Regions from separate parts of the Streptomyces sp. NPDC104309 genome, predicted to be linked through region 2. Evidence: riboswitches for the same ligand, from Rfam matches in the RefSeq annotation. Region 2 holds a riboswitch; the other holds the start of a gene.
The links. Region 2 has a riboswitch for S-adenosylmethionine ahead of ACZ68L_RS35975 (aminotransferase class V-fold PLP-dependent enzyme). Riboswitches for the same ligand answer to the same signal wherever they lie in the genome.
Positions count from the first base shown of each region.

Region 1: linked by a shared signal. The riboswitch ahead of thrC (threonine synthase) and the one ahead of ACZ68L_RS35975 (aminotransferase class V-fold PLP-dependent enzyme) in region 2 are both predicted to bind S-adenosylmethionine.

Region 1 is NZ_JBVJMV010000018.1:163,966-171,499, forward strand. Features, by position in the region: gene ACZ68L_RS25915 (DUF3263 domain-containing protein) at 1-106, shown strand, start outside; gene otsB (trehalose-phosphatase) at 299-1,177, shown strand; gene ACZ68L_RS25925 (alpha,alpha-trehalose-phosphate synthase (UDP-forming)) at 1,182-2,645, opposite strand; gene ACZ68L_RS25930 (glucosyl-3-phosphoglycerate synthase) at 2,700-3,644, opposite strand; SAM riboswitch class I at 3,798-3,924, shown strand; gene thrC (threonine synthase) at 3,942-5,243, shown strand; gene ACZ68L_RS25940 (MoaD/ThiS family protein) at 5,273-5,551, shown strand; gene ACZ68L_RS25945 (cold-shock protein) at 5,974-6,180, shown strand; gene groL (chaperonin GroEL) at 6,568-7,534, shown strand, end outside.
Region 2 is NZ_JBVJMV010000038.1:11,011-18,544, reverse strand. Features, by position in the region: gene ctaE (aa3-type cytochrome oxidase subunit III) at 1-125, shown strand, start outside; gene qcrC (cytochrome bc1 complex diheme cytochrome c subunit) at 188-997, shown strand; gene qcrA (cytochrome bc1 complex Rieske iron-sulfur subunit) at 994-2,046, shown strand; gene qcrB (cytochrome bc1 complex cytochrome b subunit) at 2,043-3,692, shown strand; gene trpD (anthranilate phosphoribosyltransferase) at 3,816-4,880, shown strand; SAM riboswitch class IV at 4,964-5,081, shown strand; gene ACZ68L_RS35975 (aminotransferase class V-fold PLP-dependent enzyme) at 5,256-6,632, shown strand; gene ACZ68L_RS35970 (Lrp/AsnC family transcriptional regulator) at 6,714-6,995, opposite strand; gene ACZ68L_RS35965 (rhomboid family intramembrane serine protease) at 6,992-7,534, opposite strand, start outside.

The DNA of each region.
Region 1 (7,534 bases), on a different contig from region 2:
CCAGCTGCTGAACGCCCTGCTCGACGACCGCCGCGCGCTGGAGGAGGACCCGGTGACGGTGAACCGCCTGCGCCGGGTCCGCGACGCGCGGCGGGGGCGCCGCTGAGGGGTGTTCCCGGGGGCGCTGCCCCCGGTGTCCCCGCTCCTCGATCGCCGGAGAGGCTTGTTCTTGCCGGGTGCGGCGTGAGTTCCGGCTCGGAAAGGGTGGGGTCTCCTCTGCTCGAACGAAGTCGAGAGCGTGGGGATGGGCAGGGGAACAGGCCCGCCGGCCGCCCGCATCCCGCTATAGGCTCCCCCCATGGGCAGCAACCCGCACGCACCCGCGCCGAGCGAAACCCCGTCCGAGCTCCCCACCCCCACCACCCCACCCGGCCGTGAGGCCCTCGCCGCGATCCTCGCGCGTCCGGACCGGGCCGTCGTCGCGCTCGATTTCGACGGAACCCTCGCCGACATCGTCCCGGACCCGGACCAGGCCCGCGCCCATCCCCGCGCCGTCGACGCGCTCGCCGCGCTCGCCCCGAAGGTGGCCTCCATCGCCGTGATCACCGGCCGCCCGGCCGGCGTCGCGGTCCGGTACGGCGGCTTCGCCGGAGTGCCGGGGCTGGACCATCTCGTCGTCCTCGGCCACTACGGCGCCGAACGCTGGGACGCCGTCTCCGGCACCGTCCACGCCCCCGCCCCGCACCCCGGCGTGGCCGCGGTCCGCGCCGAACTCCCCGGCGTGCTCGACAGGTTCGACTCCTGGCACGGCACCTGGACGGAGGAGAAGGGCCAGGCCCTCGCCGTCCACACCCGCCGCGCCGCCGACCCGCAGGGCGCGTTCGAGGCCCTGCGCGCCCCCCTCGGCGAACTCGCCGCCCGGCACGGGCTGATCGTCGAACCGGGCCGTCTGGTCCTGGAGTTGCGCCCGCCGGGCATGGACAAGGGAGTGGCGCTCACCCAGTACGTACGGGAGATGGACGCCGAGTCCGTCCTGTACGCGGGCGACGACCTGGGCGACCTCGCCGCGTACGCCGCCGTGGAGAAGCTCCGCACCGAGGGCCCCGACGGCGTTCCGGGCCTGCTGGTCTGCAGCGGCAGCGCGGAGGTGCCCGACCTGGCCGAGCGCGCCGACCTGCTGCTGAACGGCCCGGGAGGCGTCGTCGACTTCCTGGCGGCGCTGGCCGCACGGATCTGACGGCTCACTCCCGCCGCAGTGCGTCCAGCTGGTCCAGGAACCACTGCTGCGGGGGCAGGGCCACCGCGGCCGCGGCCAGCCGTTCCGTGCGCGCGGCCCGTTCGTCGTCGGCCATCGTCAGCGCCTCGTGCAGCGCCGCCGCCGTCGCGGACACGTCGTACGGGTTCACCACGACCGCGTCGCTGCCCAGCTCCTCGTACGCCCCCGCCTCCCGCGACAGCACCAGCGCGCAGCCGTGGTCGGAGACGACCGGGACCTCCTTGGCGACCAGGTTCATGCCGTCGCGGATCGGGTTGACGAGCGCCACGTCGGCCAGCCGGTACGCGGCGAGCGAGCGGGCGAAGTCGTCCTTGACGTGGAGCACGACCGGGGTCCAGCCCGCGGTGCCGTACACGGCGTTGATCTCGTCGGCGACCCGCTGCACCTCGGCCGTGTAGTCGCGGTAGACCGCCAGGTCCTGCCGCGAGGGGTAGGCGAAGGCGACGTGGACGACGCGCTCACGCCATTCGGGCCGCTCTTCGAGGAGCGCGCGGTAGGCGAACAGGCCGCGCACGATGTTCTTGGACAGTTCTGTTCGGTCCACTCGTACGATCGTCCTCCGCCCGGGGCCGACCTGCTCCCGCAGCGCCGCCATCCGCTCGTCCACATCCGCCTCGTGCGCGCGCCGGCGCAGGAAGTCCGCGTCCGCGCCCAGCCCGTGCACCCCGACCCTGGTCCGGCCGGTGCCGCCCAGGATCTCCGTACAGCAGCCGATGAACGCGTCCGCCCAGCGCCGGGTCAGGAAGGCCGCCCGGTCCGCGCCCAGGATGCCGTGCAGCAACTGCTCGGCGATGTCGTCGGGGAGCAGGCGGAAGTAGTCGACGGGCGCCCACGGGGTGTGCGAGAAGTGGCCGATCCGCAGGTCGGGGCGGAGCTCGCGGAGCATGCCGGGCACCAGCGCCAGGTGGTAGTCCTGCACCAGCACGGCCGCGCCCCGGCCCGCCTCCTCGGCGAGCGCTTCGGCGAAGGCCCGGTTGTAGGTCTCGAACGATGCCCACTGACGCCGGAACTCCGCGTCGAAGACCGGCTCCAGCGGGGTCTGGTAGAGCATGTGGTGGACGAACCAGAGCACCGAGTTCGCGATGCCGTTGTACGCGTCCGTGTACACGGTGGCGTCGATGTCGAGCATGCGGACGCCCTGCTCACCGACCCCGCGCCGGACCGCCTCCCGGTCCCCGTCACCGAGCGCGGCGCACACCCACAGCTTGTCCTTCACGGCGCTCAGCCCGGACACGAGCCCGCCGCCGCCCCGCTTCGCCTCCAGCGATCCGTCCGTGCCCAGGGTGTACGACACCGGGCCGCGGTTGGACGCGACGAGAACCTGCTCGGAGGGCTCGGCGGGCGGCTGGACCGAAGGCGCGGCGGAAGGCTCGACAGGGAGCCGGGCGGAGGGCCGGGCGGCGGACTGGGCTTCGTGCTCGGAGACCATGTTGCGGAATCTAGCCCGATCGCGAACCGCCCAAACGTGCGAAGTCAGGCAACGTCAGGCCGCGCGGCGCGAAACGTACTCCTCGATCTCGCGCATCGGCGGGCGCTCCTCGGTGTCCACCGGATGGGTGTGCGGTACGAAGCCGTCCTCGCCGCGCTCGAACTGGGTGAGCGAAGGCCGCACCAGGTGGCCGCGAGACAGCCGGAGCTGGGCGGTCCGGTAGATCGCCGCCGCCATCCGGCCGAGCGCCTGCCCGTCCTGGTGGCGGTGTTTACGGACCCCCACGTCCACCTGGGCCAGCGCGTCCAGACCCACCGTGTGCAGCGCGTCGACCAGGAGGCCCAGTTCCACTCCGTAACCGACGGGGAAGGGCAGCTGTTCGAGGAGTGAGCGGCGCGCCGCGTACTCGCCGCCCAGCGGCTGGACGAAGCCGGCCAGCTGCGGCCAGTGCAGATTGAGCAGCGGACGGGCCACCAGCTCGGTGACCCGGCCGCCCTGCCCCGCCGTGTCGCCGAGCGGGCGGTCGTACATCGCCTTGACGAACCGCACGTCCGGATCGGTCAGCAGCGGGCCGACGATGCCGGAGACGAAGTCGGCCGAGAATTCCTTCAGGTCTGCGTCGACGAAACAGACGATGTCACCGCCGGTCACCAGGAGCGACCGCCACAGCACCTCGCCCTTGCCGGGCACGGCCGGTATCCGCGGGAGTATGTCGTCCCGGTGCACCACTCGCGCACCGGCCTCCCGGGCCACCTTCGCCGTGGCGTCCGTGGAACCGGAATCGATCACCACGAGTTCGTCGACCAGCCGGACCTTCTCCATCAGCTCGCGCCGGATGGTCGCGACGATCTCGCCGACCGTCGCTTCCTCGTTCAGCGCGGGCAGTACGACACTCACGCTCCCGCGGCCCGGCTCCTTGGCGGCGAGGAGCCGGTCCAGCGGGCGGTCGGCGGCCGACCAGGAACGCCTGGCCAGCCAGCTTTCGACCTCTTCCAGCACGGTCGATACTCCCTGTATGTGATCCATCTCGCGGTTCGGACGACTATCTCAACTGTCCGGTGCTTCGGTTACAGTCTTGAACAACGCGGACGGCCGTCGCATGTCGGGGTCGGTCCGCCAATAAATGCCTGGATCGGAGATCCAGTGCCACAGCGCTCATCCAGAGGGACTGAGGGAACGGCCCGTTGAAGTCCCGGCAACCCTCCCGCCGGCCGCGAGGTCAGGTGGGGAAGGTGCCAATTCCGTCTCGTGGCGAAACGCGCCGCGAGGAAGATGAGGAGAAAGGGCCTCGCCTCCATGGCTGCGCAGACCGTTGCAGTAAGCACCAATTCTTCCACCGGCGCCGTCGACCTCGGCCCCGCCACTGCGCTTTCCTGCCGCGAATGCGGCGAGCGTTTCGAACTCGGCCCCCTTTTCGCCTGCGCGTCCTGTTTCGGGCCGCTCGAAGTGGCGTACGACCTGCCGAGCGGCTCCCCGGACGAGCTGAAGAAGCGCATCGAGGCCGGACCCGACAACATCTGGCGGTACGCGCCGCTGCTGCCGGTTCCCGCGAATGTCGCGGACAAGCCCAACATCAACCCCGGCTTCACCAAGCTGGTCAAGGCCGACAACCTCGCCCGTGAGCTGGGTGTCACCGGCGGTCTGTACGTCAAGGACGACTCCGGCAACCCGACGCACTCCTTCAAGGACCGCGTCGTCGCCATCGCCGTCGAGGCCGCCCGCGCCTTCGGTTTCACCACCCTCTCCTGCTCCTCCACCGGCAACCTCGCCGGTGCGGTGGGCGCCGCCGCCGCCCGCGCCGGCTTCCGTTCCTGCGTGTTCATCCCGCACGACCTGGAGCAGGGCAAGGTCGTCATGGCCGCGGTGTACGGCGGTGAGCTGGTCGGCATCGAGGGCAACTACGACGACGTCAACCGCTTCTGCTCGGAGCTCATCGGCGACCCGCTCGGCGAGGGCTGGGGCTTCGTCAACGTCAACCTGCGCCCGTACTACGGCGAGGGCTCCAAGACCCTGGCGTACGAGATCTGCGAGCAGCTCGGCTGGCGGCTGCCCGACCAGATCGTCATTCCGATCGCGTCCGGCTCGCAGCTCACGAAGATCGACAAGGGTCTTCAGGAGCTGATCAAGCTGGGCCTGGTCGAGGACAAGCCGTACAAGATCTTCGGCGCCCAGGCCGAGGGCTGCTCCCCGGTCTCCACCGCCTTCAAGGCAGGTCACGACGTCGTGCGGCCCCAGAAGCCGAACACCATCGCCAAGTCCCTGGCGATCGGCAACCCGGCCGACGGCCCGTACGTCCTGGACATCGCCCGCCGCACCGGCGGCGCGGTCGAGGACGTCGACGACGAGCAGGTCGTCGACGCGATCAAGCTGCTGGCGCGCACCGAGGGCATCTTCGCGGAGACGGCCGGCGGGGTGACGGTCGGCGTGACGAAGAAGCTGATCGAGGCCGGTCTGCTCGACCCGGCGCTGACCACCGTCGTCCTCAACACGGGCGACGGCCTCAAGACCCTGGACGCGGTGGCCGCCACCTCGCAGGCGACCGCGACGATCCGGCCGAGCCTGGACGCGTTCCGCGCCGCCGGCCTCGCCACCAGCTGACCACCCGAGACCGAAGGAAGGCACCCACCATGAGCGTCAAGGTCCGTATCCCCACCATCCTCCGCACCTACACGGGCGGCCAGGCCGAGGTCCCGGCCGAGGGCTCGACCCTCTCCCAGGTCATCGAGTCCCTGGAGCAGAACCACCCGGGCATCGCCGCCCGCGTCCTGGACGACCAGGGCAAGCTGCGCCGCTTCGTGAACGTGTACGTCAACGACGACGACGTGCGCTTCGAGGGCGGTCTGGAGACGGCGACGCCGGACGGCGCCGGAATCTCGATCATCCCGGCCGTCGCGGGCGGCTGCTGACCCTGCGTCCGACTGCACAGCGTTATCGGAATTGCCCCCTCTGCGAGAGAAGCGGAGGGGGCAATTCTGCATGGTTGAGCGCGGTACAGTGTGGGAAGTCCCCCGAGCTGCCCGTGCCGCCCGCATATGAGAATGCGCCGGGTCGCGACAAGATGCAGCCAAAGTGCTCGATCTCCTTGCGCCATAAGTCACTTTTGCCCGGCCCGACTTGCCCGGGAATCCCATGAATTCCACATATTCGGGCGTTCGGTGCTGCCCAGAATTCTCGTCCGATTGACCTGTTGCAGAGGGCAGTTGGGCAGATACATTCGGCCGCGGTCGACGCGTTCCGGCGCACGCACCCTCTCCTGTCGGAGGGTGAGTTCTGACCCGGGTCCGCGAAGTGCGGTCCTGCGCAAGGGCCAGTAATAGGGGAGTTAGGCATGGCTCAGGGCACCGTCAAGTGGTTCAACGCGGAGAAGGGGTACGGCTTCATCGCGGTCGACGGTGGTGCGGATGTTTTCGTCCACTACAGCGCGATCCAGATGGACGGGTACCGCACCCTTGAAGAGGGTCAGCGAGTTGAGTTCGAGATCTCGCAGGGCCAGAAGGGGCCGCAGGCGGACATGGTCAAGCTCGCCGTCGGCTGAGCTCGACGCGGTCGGCCAACGACACCGCTCACGCACGGAGGGCTCGTACCCCAGGGGTACGGGCCCTTCGCGCGTCCGCGTCCGGCCCCTTCGCGCGTCGGTGTCCGGGCCTTCTGCGCGTCCGCGTCCGGCCCCTCCGCGCGTCGGTGTCCGGGCCCTCCGTGCGGGGTCGTCGTTGTCCACATTCCGAGGGGGACGCTTGCACTCTCGGGGGTCGAGTGCTAATCATTGGCGTTAGCACTCTCCAGGTGAGAGTGACAGAACTTGGACCGGGCCGGTGAGGCCCGCAGGTCCGGTGGGGCAAGGAACCACCGGTCACGCAGGCCGTCCGTCGCGGGCGCCACTCGGTCCGGAGAAATCCACCCCTGTCCGGGAGGACCACTTCACATGGCCAAGATCATCGCGTTCGACGAGGAGGCCCGGCGCGGTCTCGAGCGCGGCATGAACCAGCTCGCCGACGCCGTCAAGGTCACCCTTGGCCCCAAGGGTCGCAACGTCGTCCTTGAGAAGAAGTGGGGCGCCCCCACGATCACCAACGATGGTGTTTCCATCGCCAAGGAGATCGAGCTGGAGGACCCGTACGAGAAGATCGGTGCGGAGCTGGTCAAGGAGGTCGCCAAGAAGACGGACGACGTCGCCGGCGACGGTACGACCACCGCCACCGTTCTCGCCCAGGCTCTCGTCCGCGAGGGCCTTCGCAACGTCGCCGCGGGTGCCAACCCGATGGCCCTCAAGCGGGGTATCGAGAAGGCCGTCGAGGCCGTCTCCGCCGCCCTCCTGGAGCAGGCCAAGGACGTGGAGACCAAGGAGCAGATCGCTTCGACCGCCTCCATCTCCGCCGCCGACACCCAGATCGGCGAGCTCATCGCCGAGGCCATGGACAAGGTCGGCAAGGAAGGCGTCATCACCGTCGAGGAGTCCCAGACCTTCGGTCTGGAGCTGGAGCTCACCGAGGGTATGCGCTTCGACAAGGGCTACATCTCGGCGTACTTCGCCACCGACATGGAGCGCATGGAGTCGTCCCTCGACGACCCGTACATCCTGATCGTCAACTCCAAGGTCAGCAACGTGAAGGACCTCCTTCCGCTGCTGGAGAAGGTCATGCAGTCCGGCAAGCCGCTGCTGATCATCGCCGAGGACGTCGAGGGCGAGGCCCTGTCGACCCTGGTCGTCAACAAGATCCGTGGCACCTTCAAGTCCGTCGCCGTCAAGGCCCCGGGCTTCGGTGACCGCCGCAAGGCCATGCTCGGCGACATCGCCATCCTCACCGGTGGCACCGTCATCTCCGAGGAGGTCGGCCTCAAGCTGGAGAACGCCGGTCTCGACCTGCTCGGCCGCGCCCGCAAGGTCGTCA
Region 2 (7,534 bases):
GGACGTACGCAGCCAAGAGGTTCACCCACGAACAGGCCACCGCCGCCATCGTCGTGTCCTATTACTGGCACTTCGTCGATGTCGTGTGGATCGGCCTCTTCGCCACGATCTACATGATCAAGTAACCGGGCTCGAACCCGAACCACATCCAGCATCGACGCAGAAGATCCTGACACCGGGGTAATCCGTGAAAAAGCTCTCCGCACGACGACGCCATCCGTTGGCGGCGGTCGTCGTACTACTCCTCGCGCTGGCGGCCACTGGGGGGCTGTACGCCGCGTTTGCGCCCGCGAGTAAGGCGCAGGCCGACGACACCGCCCAGTCCCTTGCCATCGACGAGGGCAAGAAGCTGTACTCCGTCGGTTGCGCCAGCTGCCACGGGACCGGCGGTCAGGGCACCACCGACGGGCCGAGCCTGGTCGGCGTGGGCTCCGCCGCCGTGGACTTCCAGGTCGGTACGGGACGCATGCCGGCGCAGCAGCCGGGTGCCCAGGTACCGAAGAAGAAGGTCATCTACAACCAGGCCGAGATCGACCAGCTCGCGGCATACGTCGCGTCGCTGGGCGCCGGTCCGATCGTTCCGACCAAGAGCCAGGTCAGCCCTGACGGCGCGGACATCGCCAAGGGTGGCGAACTGTTCCGCACCAACTGCGCGCAGTGCCACAACTTCACCGGCCAGGGTGGTGCGCTGACGAACGGCAAGTACGCGCCCAGCCTCGAAGGCGTGAGCCCGAAGCACCTCTACGAGGCCATGCAGACCGGTCCGCAGAGCATGCCGTCCTTCCCGGACACGACGATGCCCGAGCAGCAGAAGCGGGACATCATCGCGTACGTGCAGACCGTGAACGGCGCCCAGACCGAGAACCCGGGCGGTCTCACGCTGGGCGGCCTGGGGCCGGTCAGCGAGGGCCTGTTCGCCTGGATCTTCGGACTCGGCGCACTGATCGCAGTTGCCATTTGGGTCGCGGCCCACACCGCTAAGGCCAAGAAGTCATGAGTAGCCAAGAGATTCCAGACGAGAACCTGCCTGCTGAGCAGGGCACCGCGCACGGCGCGGTAGAGGTCGCGGACGACCCGTTCGCCGACCCGGGGCTGCCGGCCCACAAGCCGCGCATCCAGGACATCGACGAACAGGCCGCGAAGCGCTCCGAGCGCGCCGTCGCGTTCATGTTCACGCTGTCCATGCTGGCGACGGTCGGCTTCATCGCCTCGTACGTCATCTTCCCGGTCGACAAGATCGTGTACATCTGGCCCTTCGGCCATGTGAGCGCGCTCAACTTCTCCCTGGGCCTGACCCTGGGCGTGGCCCTCTTCGCGATCGGCGCGGGTGCCGTCCACTGGGCGCGCACCCTGATGTCCGACGTGGAGGTCGCCGACGACCGGCACGCCATCGAGGCCACGCCCGAGGTCAAGGCGAAGGTTCTCGCCGACTTCGCGGCAGGTGCCGAGGAGTCCGCGTTCGGCCGGCGCAAGCTGATCCGCAACACCATGTTCGGCGCGCTGGCCCTGGTGCCGCTCTCCGGTGTGGTGCTGCTGCGCGACCTCGGTCCGCTGCCGGAGAAGAAGCTCCGCAACACCCTGTGGGCCAAGGGCAAGCAGCTCATCAACATGAACACGATGGAGCCGCTGCGTCCCGAGGACGTCGCCGTCGGTTCGCTGACCTTCGCCATGCCCGAGGGCCTGTCGGAGGAGGCGGAGGACTTCCAGAACCAGATCGCCAAGGCCGCGTTGATGATCATCCGCATCGAGCCGAAGAACATCAAGGACAAGCGCGAGCGCGAGTGGGCCCACGAGGGCATCGTGGCCTTCTCCAAGATCTGCACGCACGTCGGCTGCCCGATCAGCCTGTACGAGCAGCAGACGCACCACGTGCTCTGCCCGTGCCACCAGTCCACCTTCGACCTCTCCGACGGCGCCCGCGTCATCTTCGGTCCGGCCGGTCACGCCCTTCCGCAGCTGCGGATCGGTGTGAACAGCGAGGGCAACCTCGAGGCGCTCGGTGACTTCGAAGAGCCCGTCGGTCCTGCATTCTGGGAGCGCGGATGAGTACTGCGACCACGAACACACCCGGTGCCGCGGCACCGGGCAATCGCAAGGCGCCCGCCGGTGAGCGGGTGGCCGACTGGGCGGACGGCCGGCTCGGGATCTACTCCCTGGCCAAGTCCAACATGCGCAAGATCTTCCCGGACCACTGGTCCTTCATGCTCGGTGAGATCGCCCTCTACAGCTTCATCATCATCATCCTCACGGGTGTGTATCTGACGCTGTTCTTCCACCCGAGCATGAACGAAGTCGTGTACCACGGCTCGTACGAGCCGATGCAGGGCATCCGGATGTCCGAGGCCTACGCCTCGACGCTGGACATCAGCTTCGACGTCCGCGGTGGTCTGCTGGTCCGGCAGATCCACCACTGGGCCGCGCTGATCTTCCTGGCCGGCATGTTCGTGCACATGATGCGCGTGTTCTTCACGGGTGCGTTCCGCAAGCCGCGTGAGATCAACTGGCTGTTCGGCTTCCTGCTGTTCGTGCTGGGTATGTTCACCGGCTTCACCGGCTACTCGCTCCCGGACGACCTGCTCTCCGGTACGGGTGTCCGCTTCACCCAGGGCGCGATCCTGTCGACGCCGATCGTCGGCACGTACATCTCGATGTTCCTGTTCGGCGGAGAGTTCCCCGGTCACGACTTCGTCGCCCGGTTCTACTCGATCCACATCCTGCTGCTGCCGGGCATCATGCTCGGCCTGCTGGTGGCGCACCTGATCCTGGTCTTCTACCACAAGCACACGCAGTTCGCGGGTCCGGGCCGCACCAACAAGAACGTCGTCGGTATGCCGCTGCTGCCGGTGTACATGGCGAAGGCCGGTGGCTTCTTCTTCCTGGTCTTCGGCATCATCGCCATCATCGCGGCCATCGCCTCGATCAACCCGATCTGGGCCATCGGCCCGTATCGCCCGGACCAGGTGTCCACCGGCGCCCAGCCCGACTGGTACATGGGCTTCGCCGAGGGTCTGATCCGAGTGATGCCTGGCTGGGAGATCAACCTCTGGGGTCACACGCTCGTCCTGGGTGTGTTCATCCCGCTGATGGCCTTCGGACTGGTGCTCGCGATCATCGCGGTCTACCCGTTCGTCGAGTCCTGGGTCACCGGGGACAAGCGCGAGCACCACATCCTGGACCGCCCGCGCAACGCTCCGACCCGGACGGCCTTCGGCGTCGCCTGGATCACCGAGTACGTCATCGTCTTCATCGGCGGTGGCAACGACCTGTGGGCCACGCACTTCCACCTGTCGCTGAACGCCATCTCCTGGTTCGTCCGGATCTTCATCTTCGTCGGACCGGTCATCGCGTTCATCGCCACCCGGCGGATCTGCCTCGGCCTCCAGCGGCGCGACAAGGAGAAGGTGCTGCACGGACGCGAGTCCGGCATCATCAAGCGCCTGCCGCACGGTGAGTTCGTCGAGATCCACGAGCCGCTCGGCCCCGAGCAGATGCACACGCTCACCGCGCACGAGCAGTACAAGCCGGTCGAGATCGGCCCGACGGTCGACGAGAACGGTGTCGAGCGCAAGGTGCCCGCTCTGACGAAGCTGCGGGCCAGGCTCAGCAAGGGCTACTACGGCGAGGACAACCAGATCGCCAAGCCCACCGTCGAGGAGTACAAGGAGATCACCAGCGGCCACGGTCACCACTGATCGCCTGAACTGATCGCCACAGCAGGAGCCCCGTCCATCCGATGGACGGGGCTCTTCGCTGTCCGTGGCGCTCGATAGGGTGGGCTTACCCCTTTTTTCGGCTGTGGACCCCAGGAGCGGACCATGAACGTTGTGACCCCGGTCGGCGGCGACAGCGTGGCGGACCGCTCCTGGCCCGGCCTGCTGAACCCCCTGCTGCGCGGCGAGGACCTGACCGCGGACGACACCGCGTGGGCGATGGACCGCATCATGAGCGGCGAGGCGAGCGATGTGCAGATCGCCGGTTTCGCGGTGGCCCTGCGCGCCAAGGGTGAGACGGTCGACGAGGTGTCGGGCCTGGTGCGCGCGATGTACGAGCACGCCCACACCATCCACGTACCCGGTCGTACGGTCGACATCGTCGGCACCGGCGGCGACCTCGCCAAGACGGTCAACATCTCCACGATGTCGGCGATCGTCATCGCGGGCACCGGCGCCAAGGTCGTCAAGCACGGCAACCGGGCCTCCTCGTCGGCGAGCGGTTCCTCCGACGTGCTGGAGAAGCTCGGCGTCAACCTGGAGCTCAGCGCGCAGCGGGTCGTCGAGGTCGCCGAGGAAGCGGGCATCACCCTCTGCTTCGCGGTGAAGTTCCACCCCGCCCTGCGCTATGCGGCCAGGGCCCGCAAGGAGCTCGGTGCCCCGACGACGTTCAACATCCTGGGGCCGCTCACCAACCCGGCGAAGGTGCGCGCCCAGGCCATCGGCGTCGCCGACCTGCGCATGGCGCCCATCGTCGCCGGTGTCCTCGCCGAGCGCGGCAATTCGTCGCTGGTCTTCCGCGGTGACGACGGCCTGGACGAGCTGACGACGACCGCGACCTCGCGGGTCTGGGTGGTCCGGGACGGATCGGTGCGCGAGGAGGCGTTCGACCCGCGCGACGTCGGCCTGGAGCTGGTGCCGCCACAGGCGCTGCTCGGCGCCGACGCCTCGTACAACGCGGATGTGGCCCGCCGGGTGCTGGCCGGCGAGCAAGGGCCCGTACGGGAGGCCGTGCTGCTCAACTCGGCCGCGGCGCTGGTCGCGCTGGACCCGACGGGCGGCACGCTGAACGAGCAGATCGCCGCCGGGATCGAGAAGGCCGCGGAGTCCATCGACTCGGGAGCGGCCCGGCAGGCGCTGGAGCGCTGGGTGGCGGTCAGCAACGCCTGAGCGGACGGCATGTGACGCGGGGCGCGGTCCGGATCCTGGACCGCGCCTTGCGCGTTCTCCCGCGTATGGCAAGATGCTGGACAGGTCATGAGTGACAGCGACTACGGCCCCGGCCCGCTGTCCGGCAACCCTCCGTCCGTGGCGGGGTGCCCCGGGTGAAGACCAGGCCGTAGGCAGCGAGGTCTGCGGCAAGCGCGGGCCCCTCGGCATCTGTGAATGCCAACCCCCGGGGTCCTGGTCCCTAGGGAGTCTCTTGTGAGCACGCGAATGCGATAGGGCTTCTCAGCCCTCCTCCGCACCCCCTTTTCACTTTCCGCTGCGCTGCCGCGTATCCGTCGGCGCATGCAATTCGCCTGCCTGTTACGGGAGTTCGCCATGTCTGTCTTCACCGCTGCCGCCGACCAGTCGCTTTGTACCCCGCTGCCGGTTCTGGGCAAGGATGTAACGGTTCCGCTGGTAACGGGCGGTGAAGTCGCGTATGCCGCTCTCGACTACGCCGCCAGCGCCCCGGCCCTGCAGCGGGTCTGGGACGACGTCGCCGCGTACGCCCCGTACTACGGCAGCGTCCACCGCGGCGCCGGGTATCTCTCGCAGCTCTCCACGGATCTCTTCGAGAACAGCCGCGCGACCGTCGCGGAGTTCCTCGGCTGCCGCGCCGACGACCAGGTGATCTTCACCCGCTCGACCACCGACTCCCTCAATCTGCTGGCCGCCGTCGTGCCCGCCGACTGCGAGGTCTTCGTCTACGAGACCGAGCACCACGCCTCGCTGCTGCCGTGGCGTGACGCCCGGGTGACCTACCTCAACGCTCCGCGCACGCCCGCCCAGGCGGTCGAGACGCTGGAGCGGGCGCTCGCCGACCGTGAGCCCTACGGCCCCGCGCTGGTCTGCGTGACCGGTGCCTCCAACGTCACCGGTGAGCTGTGGCCGGTCAAGGAGCTGGCCGCCGCCGCGCACGCGCACGGCGCCCGGATCGTGCTGGACGCCGCGCAGCTCGCCCCGCACCACCCCGTCGACATCGCCGAGCTGGACGTCGACTGGGTGGCCTTCTCCGGACACAAGCTCTACGCGCCGTTCGGCTCGGGTGTGCTCGCGGGCCGGGCCGACTGGCTGCAGGACGCCGAGCCGTACCTGGCCGGCGGCGGCGCCTCCCGCAAGGTCGCCCGCCGTACCGACGGAGGGGTGGATGTCGAGTGGCACTCCACCGCGGCCCGCCACGAGGCCGGTTCCCCCAACGTCATCGGCGTGTACTCCATCGCCTCCGCCTGCAAGGCGCTCACCGAGGCGGGCTTCGACAAGCTCGTCGCCCGGGAGCAGCACCTCGTCGCCGCGGTCCGGGCCGGTCTCGCCGACGTCCCCGAGGTCAAGGTGCTCTCGCTGTTCGGCGACGACGCCCCGCGGGTCGGCGTGATCTCGTTCGTGGTGGAGGGATGGAACAGCTCGCACTTCGCCGCCGCACTCTCCGCCGAGTACGGCATCGGGGTCCGCGACGGCCTGTTCTGCGCCCATCCGCTGGTCCGCACCCTGCTCGGCAGCGACCCGCAGGAGGTCGGCGAGTGCGGCGCGCCGGAGACCGAGCCGGGCGAGCTCCCCCTGAACGCGATCCGGGTGAGCTTCGGCGCCGGGACGCCGGACGAGCACATCGAGCGCTTCGTCCGCGCGGTCGGGGAACTGGTGCGCAAGGGCGCTCAGTGGAAGTACCGCACCGAGGGCGGCCGCTGCGTCCCGGACCGGGGAGCGGCGCAGCTCTGACGGGTGCGTCACGCTTCGGCGGGGGACGGGCAGCCGAGTGGCCCGTCCCCCGCCGAAGCGTGACGCCGTAACAGGGGGTGTCTAGGCGTCGAGGCCGATGGCGAAGGCGGCCTCCAGGTCATGCTGCGAGTACGTACGGAAGGCCACGTGCGTGTCGGTGGCCTCGACGCCGGGGATCTTGCTGATCCGGCCGGGGATGACGTCCGCCAGGTTGTCGTGCTTGGCCACCCGGACCATGGCGATCAGGTCGTACGTACCGGTGACCGAGAAGACCTCGCTGACGCTGTCCAGCGCGGCGATGGCCTCGGCGATCTCGGGAATCCGGTCCACGCTGGTTTTGATGAGCACGATCGCGGTGATCACGGCTGGCTTTCTCCCTCGGTGGCCGTGGCTGGAGTCTTCACTCTATCCGTACGCCGATAACGTCCCCAGGCGTAGAGGAAGCCGAGGGCGAAGCCGACCACATGGGCCAGATAGGCCACACCGGGCCCTCCGCTGCCCGCGCTCTGGACCGCCAGCCACTGCAGGACGAACCAGAAGATCAGCACGATCCAGGCGGGGAAGCGCAGCGGCAGGAAGAAGAGGAACGGGAACAGGCTGGTGACCCGGGCCCTGGGGAACAGGTACAGGAAGGCCCCGAGCACCGCCGAGATCGCCCCTGACGCGCCGACGAGGGTCTGGTCGGACGTGGCGTGCGCGGCGGCGTAGGCGACCAGGGCGAGATAGCCGCACGCGAGGTAGAAGAAGGTGAACTCGGTACGGCCCATGCGCTCCTCGGCCATCGCCCCGAACACGTAGAGGAAGAGCATGTTGCCCAGCAGATGCAGCCAGCTGCCGTGCACGAAGAGGGCGGTGAGCGGGGTGAGCAGGGCGTGGGTGGAACCGTCCCACAGCTCGCTCGG